2 linked regions of the Rhizobium lentis genome follow. The protein of the gene in region 1 interacts with the protein of each later gene in a pairwise test. Links are inferred from orthologs where the notes say so. Each region holds a gene or a part of one and is shown in the gene's direction. Other genes may lie near its edges. The genes, in order: mtgA and J0663_RS01780.

Evidence for each region.
Region 2: the proteins of mtgA (region 1) and J0663_RS01780 interact in binary tests that used the Escherichia coli proteins (3 or more experiments, as listed by UniProt). The link is inferred for Rhizobium lentis from one-to-one orthologs.

What each region holds. Positions count from the first base shown.
Region 1 is NZ_CP071454.1:1,673,650-1,684,396, forward strand. What follows is about bases 7,999-10,747. They hold mtgA (monofunctional biosynthetic peptidoglycan transglycosylase), read left to right. Parts: upstream 7,999-8,878; coding sequence 8,879-9,616; downstream 9,617-10,747. Other genes in these bases: J0663_RS08065 (polyprenyl synthetase family protein), read right to left, coding at 7,999-8,744; J0663_RS08075 (DUF1868 domain-containing protein), read left to right, coding at 9,813-10,535; J0663_RS08080 (glutathione S-transferase family protein), read left to right, coding at 10,549-10,747. In the rest of the region: J0663_RS08025 (amino acid ABC transporter ATP-binding protein), read right to left, coding at 1-363; J0663_RS08030 (amino acid ABC transporter permease), read right to left, coding at 360-1,040; J0663_RS08035 (amino acid ABC transporter substrate-binding protein), read right to left, coding at 1,262-2,035; J0663_RS08040 (DeoR/GlpR family DNA-binding transcription regulator), read left to right, coding at 2,363-3,139; J0663_RS08045 (MFS transporter), read left to right, coding at 3,202-4,395; ispG (flavodoxin-dependent (E)-4-hydroxy-3-methylbut-2-enyl-diphosphate synthase), read left to right, coding at 4,597-5,847; hisC (histidinol-phosphate transaminase), read left to right, coding at 5,864-6,925; more of J0663_RS08065, read right to left, coding at 7,830-7,998. UniProt on the Escherichia coli protein: Peptidoglycan polymerase that catalyzes glycan chain elongation from lipid-linked precursors. May play a role in peptidoglycan assembly during cell division in collaboration with other cell division proteins.
Region 2 is NZ_CP071454.1:347,763-352,596, reverse strand. What follows is about bases 1-2,984. They hold J0663_RS01780 (peptidoglycan D,D-transpeptidase FtsI family protein), read left to right. Parts: upstream 1-605; coding sequence 606-2,363; downstream 2,364-2,984. Other genes in these bases: J0663_RS01775 (UDP-N-acetylmuramoyl-L-alanyl-D-glutamate--2,6-diaminopimelate ligase), read left to right, coding at 2,370-2,984; ftsL (cell division protein FtsL), read left to right, coding at 106-606; rsmH (16S rRNA (cytosine(1402)-N(4))-methyltransferase RsmH), read left to right, coding at 1-104. In the rest of the region: more of J0663_RS01775, read left to right, coding at 2,985-3,890; J0663_RS01770 (UDP-N-acetylmuramoylalanyl-D-glutamyl-2,6-diaminopimelate--D-alanyl-D-alanine ligase), read left to right, coding at 3,887-4,834. UniProt on the Escherichia coli protein: Essential cell division protein that catalyzes cross-linking of the peptidoglycan cell wall at the division septum. Required for localization of FtsN.

The sequences.
Region 1 (10,747 bases):
CTCGCGCGCCCTTTCCCTCGGCCACTTCAAGACCGTTACCAGACCTTCCATCACATTTTCGATCGCGGTCTGATGCGGGAAAAGCTGGAAATTTTGGAAGACCATGCCGGTCTGGCGCCGGATCTTCTGAATCGCTTGCCAGCTCGTTCTTTTGCCCGGCACGAAAGAGAGCGTCTCCTCTCCCAGGCGGATCGCGCCCGATGTCGGGATTTCGAGCAGGTTGATGCAGCGCAGCAGCGTGCTTTTGCCGCCGCCCGACGGCCCGACCAGCGCAGTGACGCTGCCTTCGGGGATGCGGACGCTGATATCCTTCAGAACGACGGCGTCGCCGAAACGCTTTTCGATGTTGGAAAGCTCGATCATGCATTTGCCTCCAGCATGCCGCCGTAACGCGCGAAGCGGCGCTCCAACCGCACTTGAAGTTGCGAGAGGACGGAACTCAGCACGAGATAGATCAGCGCCGCCTCGATATAGAGGATCAACGGTTCATACGTGGTGGCGACGATACGCTGGGCTACCTGGAAGAGCTCCGGCACGGTGATGGCGGCCGCGAGCGAGGTATCCTTGACCAGCGAGATGAAGGTATTCGACAGCGGCGGCACGGCGACGCGGGCGGCCTGCGGCAGGATGGTGCGGCTCATCGCCTGACGCCAGCTCATGCCGATCGAATAGGCCGCTTCCCATTGGCCCTTCGGCACGGAGGAAATGACGGCGCGGATGATTTCGGAGCTGTAGGCGCCGATATTCAAGGTAAAGCCGATCAGCGCGGCCGGAAAGGCATCGAGCAGAATGCCGACGCTCGGCAGGCCGTAAAAGATCACGAAGAGCTGGACGAGCAGCGGCGTGCCGCGAATGACCCAGACATAGAATCGGGCGATCATCGCGACCGGCGACGGGCCAAAAAGGCGGGCGATCGCGGTGATCAGCCCAAGGATCAGGCCGAAGATGAAGGACAGAAGGGTCAGTGGAATGGTGAAGATCAGCCCTGCCCACAGGAGCGAAGGCAGCGATTCCGCCATCAGTTGGAGCCAGTGCTGCAAGCGATATTCCCTCTCGTCGGTTGGTACGTTGAAGTGGCATACCCCTCCCCAACCCCTCCCCACAAGGGGAGGGGCCTAGCGGAGGTCCCGGCGCACCCAATAGCGACCGTACTGTCGGCTGAGAGGCTGTTTTGAGATGAGACAGTGCGGCATCGAAGCCCCTCTCCCCTGTGGGCCCTTGTGGGGATGGGTTGGGGAAGGGACTTTTTCCTGAACGATGTTTACTTGGAAACGTCCTGGCCGAAATATTTGTCGGCGATCTTCTTGTAAGTGCCGTCGGCCTTGATGTCGGCAAGCGCCTTGTTGATTTCGGCGAGTAGCTCAGGCTCGTTCTTGCGGATGATGATGCCGGAATAATCGGCATTCTCCTGCTCGGCGGCGATCTTCACCGGCGCGTCCGGCTTATGCTTCTTGAAATCGAGGAAGGAGAGGCTGTCATTGATCGTCGCATCGGCGCGCTTGGTGAGCACCAGCTGAATCGACTGGTCGAAACCGTCGGTGCCGACGAGCTCAGCGCCGGCTTCGGTTGCGATCTTGCCGAAGTTGCTGGTCAGTGACTGGGCGGATTTCTTGCCCTTGAGGTCGGCGAAGGTCTTGATGCTGTCGTCGCCCTCGCGGACGATCAGCACTGCCTTGGAAGCGATATAGGGTTCGGAGAAATCGTATTTCTGCTTGCGCGCCTCGGTGATGCCGACCTGGTTGATGACGGTGTCGTAGCGCTTGGCATCAAGGCCGGCGATCAGGCCATCCCATTTGCCTTCGACGAATTCGGCCTTGACGCCGAGCTTGGCAGCGATCGCCTCGCCGATCTCGACGTCGAAGCCGACGAGCTTGCCGCTTTCGTCGTGATAGGTGAAGGGCGCATAGGTTCCCTCCGTTCCGATCTTGAAGACGCCGGCCGACTTGATGGCGGCGAGATTTTCGCCGGCATGGGCGGGCAGAAGGACTGCAGCCTGAATAAGGGCAGCGGTGGCGACAGTTTTCAACCAGTTCATAGTTCTATCCATCCTTGGGAGATTGTGATCGGGTGAGCGATACTTTGCAGAAAACTAGGGCGCCGGAAGCGTAGAAAACTGCGAATAAAAGCAGCAACTGCAAATATTTTTCTCCGGCGGTCGTCCTTAGGCATGAATTCCATGGAATGGCGGATGGCGTGGGCAGTGCGCGGCCGCTTGCTCCATCTCCAGACCTATGGGCTGGGAGTTCTCTCCGTTGCTACTTTGTATCATCACGTCAGGAAACGTGTAGAGATGCATGTTGCATGCCTGATCATAAGTGTTTATGCACGTTTGTGCCACTACAGCCACCGATCCGGTAGGAACATGCAGGATTTTCTATTGCGAGAGCGTCAAAGCGTCATTTCCGAGCGGCTGCGGCTGAATGGCCGCGTCCTGGCGTCGGAACTTGCGACGGAATTCGGCGTCTCCGAGGACACGGTGCGGCGCGACCTACGCGAAATGGCGGCGGCAGGGCTCTGCGAGCGGGTCTATGGTGGCGCGTTGCCGGTTTCGCCGGCGCATGGAAGCCTGACGCAGCGCATGGGATTGGCCGCTGATCGCAAGCAGGCCTTAGCACGGGCCGCGGCAAAGCAGATCACTGCCGGTTCGTGCGTGTTTTTCGATGCCGGCAGCACCAATCTGGCGATCGCCAATGCCTTGCCCGCCGAACTCGAGCTGACGGCCGCGACGAACGCGCCGGTGATTGCCGCAGCGCTCATCGACAAGCCTGCCGTCAACGTCATCCTGATCGGCGGCATGGTCGACCGACAGACGGGCGGCGCGCTCGGCGCCAAAGCCTTGCGGGATATGGAGCAGATTTCGCCCGATCTCTGCATTCTCGGCGCCTGCGGCATCGATCTGGAGGCCGGCATTACCGTGTTCGGCTTCGAGGATGCGGAGTTCAAGCGGTTTGCGGCATCGAGAAGCAAGAAGGTACTGGCGGCGGTAACCTCGGAGAAATTCAGCACCGCCGCGCCCCACAGCATTCTGCCGGTTGCGCATTGCGAGTGCCTTGTTGTCGAGCACGATGCCGATCCGGCTCTGCTCGCGGCTTACCGCGAGCGTGGGTGCCGAACTGTCATCGCCGAAAAAACGAACTGAGCCGCCGTTACAGAGTTTAGAAAACGGGCGCTCCCAAGCCCGACAACGAGGAAAGACTGAAAATGGACAGTCATGTGAATGCGCCTCCAGGGGTGCGCAGCGGTTTCATCACCAGAACCAGGACGGCGGTTTCCCTGCTCTTTCTCATGAACGGCTTTGTCGTCGGCTGCTGGGCGCCCAAGATTCCGGATTTCGCCGAGCGTCTCGGGCTGACCAAATTCCAGCTTGGGCTGATGATCCTCGTTTTCGGCGTCGGCTCCCTGGTCATGATGCCGATCGCCGGCGCACAGATCGCCAGACATGGCTCGCGTGTCGTCGTGCGGGCAACGGCGGTCTGCGTGCTGCCGCTGCTTCTGGCATTGACGCTCGCGCCGAATGTGATCACCGGAGCAATCGCGCTTTTCCTGTTCGGCGGTTTTATTGGTGCGATGGATGTGGCGATGAACGCCAATGCGGTGTCTGTCGAAAAATCGATGCGCCGCGCCATCATGTCGTCCTGCCATGCTTTCTGGAGCCTTGGCGGTCTGATCGGCTCGGGTCTCGGCGGCGTCGTGATCGCCAAGCTTGGCATTCTCGGCCATGCACAGCTGGCGACGGTGCTCGCGGCAATCTTTCTCGCCATCGCCTGGCCGATGATGCTTGCCGATCCGCCGCATCCCGACGCCAAGAAGGAAAAAACGAAGCTGCCAATGGTGCCGCTGCCGTGGCTGCTCGGACTGATGGCGCTGTTCTCGATGGTGCCGGAAGGCGCGGTTCTGGATTGGGGCGCGCTCTATCTCCGGCAGGAAATGGATGCGTCGATCGCGCTTTCCGGTCTCGGTTTCGCAGCCTTTTCGGCGACCATGGCAATCATGCGCTTCGCCGGCGATCTGGTGCGCGACCGCCTCGGCGGCGTCAAGACGCTGCGCATCTGCACGCTGTTTGCCATCGCCGGCATGCTGCTGGCGAGCCTTGCGCCGGATGCCGAAATTGCCATCCTCGGCTTTGCCCTTTGCGGCATCGGCATTTCCAACATGGTGCCGATCGCCTTCTCGGCAGCGGGCAATATTCCCGGCCTCAAGCCCGGCATCGGCATTTCGGTCGTCACGACCATGGGTTATTCCGGCATGCTGGTCGCACCGTCCGTGATCGGCTTCGTCGCCGAGCATAGCGGCTTTGCCGTCGTCTTCATGGCCCTGCCGGTGCTGCTGCTGTTCGTTCTGATGTTTTCCAAGCTGGCCCATTATGCCGACGGGGTCTCCGGAGGCGGCCACTGAGCCACCTCCAAACAAAAGTGATACAGGGGGCGGTTGACAAGAAAGCGGTCATGATCCACCTGAAAGGCTCTGTTTCTAAAGCGCGAGGCAATTTTTCAGATTTGCTCCCCGCGCTTTCGATCCTTTATTTTTGCGCATGTCGTTATCGCAAACCGCTTCGCATTTTTTGCGCGACATGCTTTAGGGGTGCAAGAACTCTTCATGTTGTCAGCCGCCGATTTTGATCCGAAACCGCGCCGCGCTTCTGTCGCCGTCGATGTCGGCGGCGTCATCGTCGGCGGCGGCGCGCCGATCGTCGTGCAATCCATGACGAATACGGATACGGCCGATATCGATTCGACCGTCGCGCAGGTTGCGGCCCTCCACAGGGCGGGTTCAGAGCTGGTGCGCATCACCGTCGACCGCGACGAGAGCGCGGCGGCCGTGCCGAAGATCCGTGAGCGGCTGCTGCGGCTTGGCATGGACGTGCCGCTGATCGGCGACTTCCACTATATCGGTCACAAGCTGCTGGCCGATCATCCCGCCTGCGCCGAGGCGCTGGCGAAATACCGCATCAATCCCGGCAATGTCGGCTTCAAGGACAAGAAGGACAAGCAGTTCGCCGAGATCATCGAGATGGCGATCCGCTACGACAAACCGGTGCGCATCGGCGTCAACTGGGGCTCGCTCGATCAGGATCTCTTGACGGCGCTGATGGACCAGAATGCTGAAGCCGGCTCGCCGCTTTCGGCTCGCCAGGTGACTCGCGAGGCGATCGTGCAGTCAGCGCTGCTTTCGGCCGCCCTCGCCGAGGAAATCGGGCTGCCGCGCAACCGCATCATCCTGTCGGCGAAAGTCAGCCAGGTGCAGGACCTGATCGCTGTCAATTCCATGCTCGCCGAGCGCTCCAATCATGCGCTGCATCTCGGCCTGACGGAAGCCGGCATGGGAACCAAGGGTGTCGTCGCCTCGTCGGCCGCGATGGGCTTCGTGCTGCAGCACGGCATCGGCGATACGATCCGCGTCTCGCTGACGCCGGAGCCGAACGGCGACCGCACACGCGAAGTCCAGGTGGCGCAGGAAATCCTGCAGGTCATGGGCTTCCGCCAGTTCGTTCCTGTCGTTGCCGCCTGTCCCGGCTGCGGGCGCACGACCTCGACGGTGTTCCAGGAGCTTGCCCAGAACATCCAGGCCGATATTCGCAAGAACATGCCGGTCTGGCGCGAGAAGTATCCCGGCGTCGAGGCTCTGAACGTCGCCGTCATGGGTTGCATCGTCAACGGACCGGGCGAAAGCAAACATGCAGATATCGGCATTTCGCTTCCCGGCACCGGCGAGACACCGGCCGCGCCGGTTTTCATCGACGGCAAGAAGGCGCTGACGCTGCGCGGTCCCAACATCGCCTCCGATTTCGAAGCGCTTGTCGTCGACTATATCGAAAAGCGTTTCGGCCGCCGCACGGCCGCAGAATGAACGCCCGCGAGTTTCGATGAGCCGGTACTGGTCCGATATCGTCAGCAAGCTTCGGCCTTATGTCGCAGGCGAGCAGCCGCGCATCCCCGGGCTGGTCAAGCTCAATACCAATGAGAATCCATATGGACCGTCTCCAAAGGCGCTGGAGGCGATCGGGCAAGCGGCGGATGAGCGTTTGCGGCTCTATCCCGATCCCGCCGCAACCGAGTTGCGCGAGGCAATTGCCGCCCGTTTCGGCCTGACGGCGGAAGAAGTGTTCATCGGCAACGGCTCTGACGAGGTTCTCGCCCATACGTTCCAGGCGCTATTGAAACACGACCTGCCGCTTCTCTATCCCGATGTGACCTACAGCTTCTATCCGACCTATTGCCTGCTATATGGCATTGAGGCGATCGAGATACCGGTCGATGAGCAGTTCCGGATCAAGCTCTCGGATTATGACAGGTCGTGCGGCGCGATCATCATTCCCAATCCGAATGCGCCGACCGGCATCGGCCTGCCGCTGGCCGAAGTAGAGGCGCTTCTTGCCGCTCATCCGGATGCGGTCGTCGTGATAGACGAGGCCTATGTCGATTTCGGAGGTGAAAGCGCCGTGCCGCTCATCTCCAAATATCCCAACCTGCTTGTTGTCCAGACCTTGTCGAAGTCCCGTTCGTTTGCGGGTCTGCGCGTCGGCTTTGCGCTAGGACAGCGGGATCTGATCGAGGCGCTGGCGCGCGTCAAGGACAGCTTCAATTCCTATCCGCTCGATCGCCTGGCGCAGGTCGCCGCGACAGCGGCAATCAAAGACGAGGCCTGGTTCGAGACAAGCCGGCGGAAAGTCATCGCCAGCCGGAAAAGCCTCGTCGGGGAGCTTGACGCTTTGGATTTCGAGATCCTGCCATCTCAGGCGAATTTCGTTTTCGCGCGTCACAAAAGCCGGTCGGGCGCTGAGCTTTTGGCCGCGCTTCGGGAGCGGGCCGTTCTCGTCCGGCTTTTCGCCAAGCCACGCATTGCGGATTTCCTGCGCATCAGCATCGGCACGGATGAGGAATGCGCGCGGCTCGTTTCCGCTCTCAAGGAAATACTGGCGGCCTGATCTAGATGTGGAGCCTCAACAGGTTGTCCTGGGTAAGAGCGAGCCTAGTGATTGGTGGTTTTGAGTTTAGACTTCCGTGAGGCCTGTGCCAATTGTAGCGATGAAGCCATCCTGGCAGTTCGGCGGCGCGCATGTCCGAGTTGGGATAGGCGACGGCGTAGGCCCACTCTCTGAGGGCGGTCTGGATAAGCGTTCGGCCTTTCCGTTGGTTTTAGGCGTGTATGGTCTGGTGCGGACGTGCTTGAGGCCGTTGTCGCGGCAAGCTTGAACGAATGGCTTTGATGTGTAGCAGGGACCATTGTCGGTCATGACGCGCTCGACCGCGATCCCGAGGCTGGCATAATAGGCCAATGCCGCCTTCAAGAAGGCCACGGCGCTTTCTTTCGTCTCGTCCGGCAATATCTGTGAGAAAGCGATGCGAGAGGCATCGTCGATGGCCACATGAACGCATTCCCAACCGGCGCCCCAACTCTTGCCTCTGCGCGAACTCTGCCGAGTACGATCGCCGGTGATGCGGTGGCCGACCTCAACCGGCCGAGCTTCTTGATGTCGATATGAATCATCTCGCCGGGAGCCTGGCGTTCATAACGACGCACAGGCTCGGCCGGCTCGATATCCTTGAGGCGGGAGAGGCCTGCGCGCTTGAGAACCCGGCTCACCGTCGCTGCAGATACACCGGTTTCGATCGCGATGTGCTTGCCAGTCAGGCGCTGGCGGCGAAGCGTGATGATGCGCTCCGCCAGCGCCTGACTGGTCTGCCGGGGCATGGCATGAGGCCGGGAGGAACGATCGAGCATCGCCTCTCGACCACCGGCCTTGAAACGCTCGACCGGGCCGGCCGGTCGACCATCCGACTCCGTTTGAGCCAACAGAATGATTCAATCTGATCAGGAAAGGCTCCAGCTCAGCTCTTCCGGTCGGCGATGAAATGCGCCGCGGCGGTGAGAATCGAAGCGCGGGCGCCATAAGGGGCGAGCAGCGCTTCGGCGTCTTCGACGTGCCGGCGCAGCTCGGTCTCGGCCCATTCCATGCCGTGCAGCGCCACGAGCGTTCCCTTGCCGCGGGCCGCATCCTTGCCGGTCGCCTTGCCCATGGTCTCAGCATCCGAAGTCAGGTCGAGAATGTCGTCGGCGAGCTGGAAGGCAAGGCCGATCTTTTCGCCGAAGGCGCGGAGGCGGCGGCGATCGTCCGAAGCGCTACCCGCGATGATGGCGCCGGCTTCGCAGGCGAAGCGGATCAGCGCGCCTGTTTTCATCGCCTGCAGACGGATGATGCCGGCCTCGTCTGGCGCTTGTTTTTCCGCCGCGAGGTCGAGCGCCTGGCCGCCAGCCATACCGCCGAGACCGGCGGCCCGGGCGAGGGCCAGCACCAGCGAGGCCTTGGCCGTATCGGGAAGGGTGGTTTCCGGCGCTGCGATGACGTCGAAGGCATAGGTCAGCAGGCTGTCGCCGGCAAGGATCGCTGTGGCTTCGTCGAACTTGATGTGGACCGTCGGCTTGCCGCGGCGCAGGTCGTCATCGTCCATGGCCGGCAGATCGTCATGCACGAGGGAATAGCAGTGAACACATTCGAGCGCGGCGCCGACACGAAGCGCGGCCTGCTCATCGCCGCCGAGAAGGGCCGCACTTTCGGCGACCAGGAACGGACGCAGCCGCTTGCCGCCGTTCAGAACGGCATAGTGCATGGCGCTGCGCAGCGTACCCGGCCTGGCGATTTCATCGGAAAGAGGGCTCGGTGAAAGCAATGCGTCGAGCAGCGCCTCGATTTCGCGGGCGTTGTTGCTAAGCCTCGTCTCGAAAGTGTCCCGGTTCGCGTCCATGGGCGCTGTTTGGCATGGGGCACCGGGGCTTGCAACGGAATTGTCGATGACCGCCGCAAGATTTCCGATGTGCTCTGGCATATGCGCCTCGCAGGCGTTATGAGAACGAAAGGGAGCGAAATGGGCTAGGGACATTGGATATAGCGCCTGACAGAGAGGATATCGCCGACATGCCGGCCCGTCGGCGATGGTTCGAAAATCGGCCTGCGCTAAAACGCATCGTTCTTGCCTTGCTGGCCGTGCTGATCCTCCCCTACGTGCTGATCTTGCTTTACCTGCTGCCTTTCATCCATCCCGTCTCGACGCTGATGCTGCGCGATCTCGTGCTGCTGCGTGGCTACGACCGCAGATGGGTATCGCTGGATGAAATCTCTCCGGTCCTGGTGCAATCCGTGATGATGTCCGAGGACGGTCAATATTGCTTTCACGGCGGCGTCGATTGGGCGGAGATGCGCATGCTGGTCGAGGATACGCTGAAAGGCCAGGCAACGCGTGGCGGCAGCACGATCCCGATGCAGACAGCGAAGAACCTTTTTCTTTGGAACAGCCGCTCCTTCGTGCGCAAGGCGATGGAGCTTCCGCTCGCCGTCACCACCGATTTCGTCCTGTCGAAGCGGCGGCTGATGGAAATCTATCTTAATATCGCCGAATGGGGTCCCGGCATTTACGGCATCGAGGCGGCGGCCCAGCATCATTTCAAGGTGCCGGCCGCGAAGCTGACGCGCCGCCAGGCCTCGCTGCTTGCCGTCTCGCTGCCGAACCCGATCGACCGCAATGCCGGCAAACCCGGACGAGGCCTCCGCCGGCTTGCCGGCGTCATCGAGCGGCGTGGGCAAGGTTCGGGCGACTACATCAAGTGCATCTATGAATGAGATCAGAGCCTATCGTTAGACACCACCGGAGCGCCGTGCGTCCTCGGACACGCAAACGGCGCTCCAGACCTTTGAAATTTGTACATCGCGCTTCTGAAAGCCCAATCCGATTTCTGGCTGGTGCACCGGCCGTCATCTGACATTCTTGGTTCTGCCATATGGGCGAATGCAGTCCAACCTGAGCCCCGAGTCGCCCATGACCCCCACGACATTTTCTCCCGAGCTTCTTCTTTATTCAAAGACGCACAATCCGAACCCGCCCACCCATCTCGGCAGTCGTTATCGCAAGGCCGGCGGCTTTCTGCCGGAAGCCGGCAATACCGTCGTCTGCCATATCGAGAAAGGTTCGCGGACGCAGACGGTGCTGATTGAGGCGCGGGAGAAATATCTGGTGGTGCCCGAGGCCCAGCAGTTTCTCTTCACGCCGATATCAAGCCTTCACATGACGCTTTTCGAAGGTATCATCGAGACCAGGCGCCGGCCGGAATACTGGCCGAACGATCTCCCGCTCGAGACGCCGGTCGACGACATGACCAAGCTGATGGCGGCGCGGCTCGAAGGTTTTTCGATGACCGACCCCTTCAATGTCGCCATCGTCGAAGCTCGCCCATCGGGTCTGCTTGTCGACGGGGCGACGGAAAAGGACCGCAAGATCATGCGTGCCTGGCGCGATGCCTTTGCCGATCTTCTCGGCTATCGCCAGCCCAACCATGAGGATTACAAATTTCACATCACCTTCGCCTATGCGATTGAACGGCTGGAGGACGAGGCCTTGCCGCGCTGGCAGGCGATGCTCGACGACGTGGCCGAGGATATCCGCCGCAAGGCTCCCGTTTTCGAGTTGACGCCGCCGGCATTCTGCGTGTTCGAGGATATGAACCATTTCCACGAATTGCTGATCTTCGATTTCGACGCCTGAACGGGAGAAGCCCATGGACAGACCGACACTCTACATCGCCAACAAGAACTACTCCTCCTGGTCGTTCCGGCCCTGGATGGCGTTGACGGGCGCCGGCATCGATTTCGAGGAAGTGCTGATCCCCTTCGACTATCCCAGTGGCAATCCCAATATCAAGGCGATTTCACCGACCGGGCGAGTGCCGCTTCTCAAGCACGGCGCATTGAAGATAT
Region 2 (4,834 bases), 1.3 Mb from region 1 along the record:
CCAAGCTGCGTGCCGGCCTCAGGACGGATGCCGCCGCCGAGGCGGCGGACATGTCGCTCTTCGGGTTTCCCAATCTTGCCACTCTCGGAAAGCTTGGAGGTTGATATGCTGAAGACGTTCGATCTCATGCTCATCGGCGTCATGACGGCAGCTGCCGCCGTGACCTACACCATTAAGCATCGGACTGAATTGAAGCTCGAGGAGGTGCATCGCCTCGAAGCCGAGATCAAGCTCGAGAAGGATACAATCGACCTTCTCAAGGCCGACTGGGCGCTTCAATCGCAGCCGAACCGGCTGGAGCGGCTGGTCAAGGCTTACAATGAAGAGCTGCAGCTGCAGCCGACGGAATCGACGGCGCTCGTGCATGCCAAGGAGTTGCCGATGCTGAAATCGGAGGTTCCCGTGCCTGATGTGACGGAGGCCAAGGCCAGCGCCAAAGGCGCGACCGAGGCCGATGCCAAGGACGCGACCGTGGCCAGCGCCAAAGGTGCTGGCGGTGCCGCCAAGGCGCAGCCCGTTCCGACGCCCGCCCCGCGCGGTGGCGTACAGCAGCATGGCGTTGTGGAAGGCGAGGCAGACGAGATCGAAACGGGGTCGGTGGAATAATGTCGTTTCTTTCCCGCATCATGGTCCTGAAGAGCCAGGCGCATTTTTCCGCCGGCGTCTATAACCGCTTCGGCGGCCCATCCGCCGGTCTGGCGATCGAGGGCTCGCGCAAGAAAAAGTCCGGGCAGGCGAAAAGCCGTGTCGGTCTGCTGATCATGGGTTTCATGGGCGTCTACGCCGTCATCGGCGGCCGCCTGGTCGAATATGCGATGAAGGATCAGGAGGTCGTCTCCAGCATTCTGCCGCCCGATCGGCTGATGGCCTCGCGCCCCGACATTCTCGACCGCAACGGCGAGGTGCTGGCGACCGACATCCGTACCGTCTCGCTGTTTGCCGAGCCGAACAAGATCGTCGATCCCGACGAAGCGGTCGAGAAGCTTGCAACGGTTCTACCCGAGCTCGACGTCAAGGACACCTACAAGAAGCTCTCGGTCAAGACATCGCATTTTGCCTGGCTGCGCCGGCAACTGACACCGAAGCAGCAGAGCCAGATCCTGGCGCTCGGGATTCCCGGCATCGGCTTTCGTCCGGAAAAACGCCGTTTCTATCCCGGCGGGGCGACCGCCGCGCACATCCTCGGTTATGTCAACATCGACAACCGCGGCGTCGCCGGCATGGAGAAATTTATCGACGATCAGGGGCTCGCCGATCTCGCTTCGGTCGGCATGACCAGCGACCAGCCGCTGGAGCCGGTGCGGCTGTCGATCGATCTGCGGGTGCAGAACATCGTCCGGGACGCCGTCGTCAACGCCGTCAACAATTTCCAGTCCAAGGGCGCTGGCGCCGCTGTTATCGACGTCCACACCGGGGAAGTGCTGGGCATGGCATCGGCGCCGGACTTCGATCCGAACAATCCGCAGGAGGGCGCCAAGGAAGGCTGGCTCAACCGGATGACCAACGGCACCTTCGAAATGGGGTCGACGTTCAAGACCTTCTCGCTGGCGATGGCGCTCGACAGCGGCAAGGTGAAGATGTCCGACACCTTCGATGCCAGCAAGCCGATCTATATCGGCGGCTTCACCATCCATGACTTTCACGGGCAGCGCCGGTGGCTGACTGTTCCCGAAATCTTCCAGTATTCCTCCAACATCGGCACTGCGCGGGTCATCGATCTCGTCGGCATCGATTCGCAAAAGGACTATCTGACCAAGCTCGGCCTTCTCACAAAAATGCAGACCGAACTGCCCGAAGTAAAAATGCCGAGCCAGCCGCGCGTCTGGAAGAAGATCAATTCGATCACGATTTCCTTCGGCCACGGTGTTTCGACGACCGCGCTGCAGACCGGCGTGGCGGCGGCGGCTCTCGTCAACGGCGGCAAGCTGATCGAGCCGACATTCCTGCCGCGCACGCGCGAACAGGCCGATCAGATCGCCACGCAGGTCCTTAAAAAGTCGACCAGCGACGCGGTTCGCTATCTCCTCGATTTCAACGGCTATAAGGGTTCCGGGCGCGTGGCCCGCGTGCCGGGCTTCGGCGTCGGCAGCAAGACCGGCACCGCCGACAAGGTGGTGAACGGGCGCTATTCCTCGACGCTGAACTTCAATTCCTTCATCGCCGCCTTCCCGATCGACAACCCCAAATATGCCGTCATCACCTTCTGCGACGAGCCGAAAACCGGCGAAAAGCAGTATGGCGGAACGATATCCGCCGGTACTGCCGGCCCGATCGCGCGCGAGATCATCCGCCGCGCCGCGCCCATTCTCGGCATCGAGCCGAAATTTGGGGAGGGCGGATCGGCCTTGCTGGTGTCTTATTGAGCGTGAATGAATATCGGCGCCGATTCGCGAGGGGTGAACCGGCTTCAAGAGAGAAAAGTGCATTCGATGAAATTGCGAGATCTGGCCGGAGATCAGTTTCCGGAACTTGAAGCACAGCTCGAAGGCCCGGCAGGCTTGCTTGATATTTCAGGCCTGTCTTCGGACAGCCGCAAAGTGGAGCCGGGCAATGCCTTCGTCGCCGTCGCCGGCACCAAGGCGGATGGCGCGGGCTTTATTGCGGACGCTGCCGGCCGGGGTGCGGCCGTGGCGATCGCTTCCCAAGCCGTCGAGGCTTCGATCCCGGTGGTTGTTGTCAAGGAGCCGCGCCGCTTCCTGTCCGTCGCCGCCTCGCATTTCTACGGCAGGCAGCCCGAGATCATGGTCGCCGTCACCGGCACGGCGGGCAAGACTTCCGTCGCTTCTTTCACCAGGCAGATTTGGGCGCATGCGGGCCATGCGGCCGCGATGATCGGCACGACAGGCGTTGTTTCACCGACACGCAACGAATATGGCGCGCTGACGACACCGGATCCGATGTCGCTGCACAAACTGCTGGCGGAGCTTGCCGACGAAGGCGTGACGCATGCATCGATGGAGGCTTCGAGCCACGGTCTCGACCAATCCCGGCTTGACGGCGTGAAGCTTGCGGCGGCCGCCTTCACCAATCTCGGCCGCGACCACATGGATTATCATCCCACGATCGAAGACTATATGGCCGCCAAGATGCGGCTTTTCGATAAGCTTCTGCCGAAGGGCTCGCCGGCCGTCATTTTTGCCGACGACCCATGGTCCGTGCAGGCGATCCAGGCGGCGGCCGACGCCGGCCATGACGTCCGCACCGTCGGACGCAAGGGCGACTATCTCGCGCTGAAACGGGTCGAGCATTTCCGCCATAAGCAGACGGCAGAGATCCATATCGGCGACGAGATTTTCGAGGTGGACATCCCACTGGCTGGCGATTTCCAGGTTGCTAACGCGCTGGTCGCGGCAGGCCTTGCCATGTCGACCGGCGTCGAGCCGAAGGTTGCGATGGCCGCGCTCGAGAAACTCGTCGGCGCGTCCGGCCGTCTCGAACTCGTCGGCCACAGCAAGGACGGCGCGCTCGCCTATGTCGATTATGCCCACAAGCCGGATGCGCTGGAAAACGTGCTGAACTCGGTCAGGCCCTTCACGACGGGCCGCGTCGTCGTCGTCTTCGGCTGCGGGGGCGACCGCGACCGCGGCAAGCGGCCGATCATGGGCGAAATCGCCTGCCGCCTTGCCGATGTCGTTATCGTCACCGACGATAATCCGCGGTCGGAGGAGCCGGCTTCGATCCGGGCGGAAATCATGGCGGCCGCACCTTGTGCCTCGGAAATCGCCGATCGCGCCAAGGCCATTCGCGAGGCGGTCGGCATGCTGAAATCAGGCGATACGCTGATCGTCGCCGGCAAGGGACATGAAGAAGGGCAGACGATCGGGAGCGTCACATTGCCGTTCTCCGATCACGCGGAGGTACGCAAGGCCTTGGAGGAATTGAAATCTTGAGCTGGCTCTGGACGACCGAAGACATGATCGCAGCTATGGCGGGGCGCCCCTTCGGCACGCCGCCTGAAGGCATCACCGGCATTTCCATCGACAGCCGCTCGATCAATCCGGGCGAAGCCTTCTTCGCAATCAAGGGCGATCGCGTCGACGGTCACGACTATGCGTCGATGGCAATGGCGAACGGCGCTGCCCTTCTCGTCGTCAGCGAAGCGAGGCTTCCCGCCATGGGCCGCCTGACGGTGCCGATGATCGTCGTCGACGACGTGCTCGCAGCACTCGGGCGTCTGGGTCAGGCGTCCCGCGAGCGCTCGCGTGCAAAGATCATCGCCGTCACCGGTTCGGTCGGCAAAACGACAACCAAGGAGATGCTGCGGCATGTGCTGTCGCCGTCGGGAAAGGTGCATGCCTCCGTCGCCTCCTTCAACAATCATTGGGGCGTGCCGCTGACGCTGGCGCGCATGCCTGACGATACGGATTACGGCGTCTTCGAAGTCGGGATGAACCATCCCGGCGAGATCCGGCCGCTGGTGGCGATGATCCGTCCCGATGTTGCCGTGATCACGACGATCGCCCCGGCCCACCTCGGCAATTTCAAGAGTATCAAGGAGATCGCTGCCGCCAAGGCCGAGATCTTCGAGGGGCTCGAACCCGGCGGCCATGTCGTGCTCAACCGCGACAACGACCAGTTCAATTTCCTCGACCGCACGGCACAGTCGCTCGGCATCGAGCATATCCATTCCTTCGGCCAGCATGCCAAAGCCGAATACCGGCTCGCGGAATTCAACGGCTCCGACGAGAATTCGACGCTGTGGCTGACGATCGACGGCGAGACACTGGAGGTGGCGCTCGGCGCTCCCGGTCGCCATATCGCCGAAAACGCGCTGGCGGCACTCGGAGTCATCAGGATCGTCGGCGCCGACATGCAGAAGGCGATCGAGGCGCTT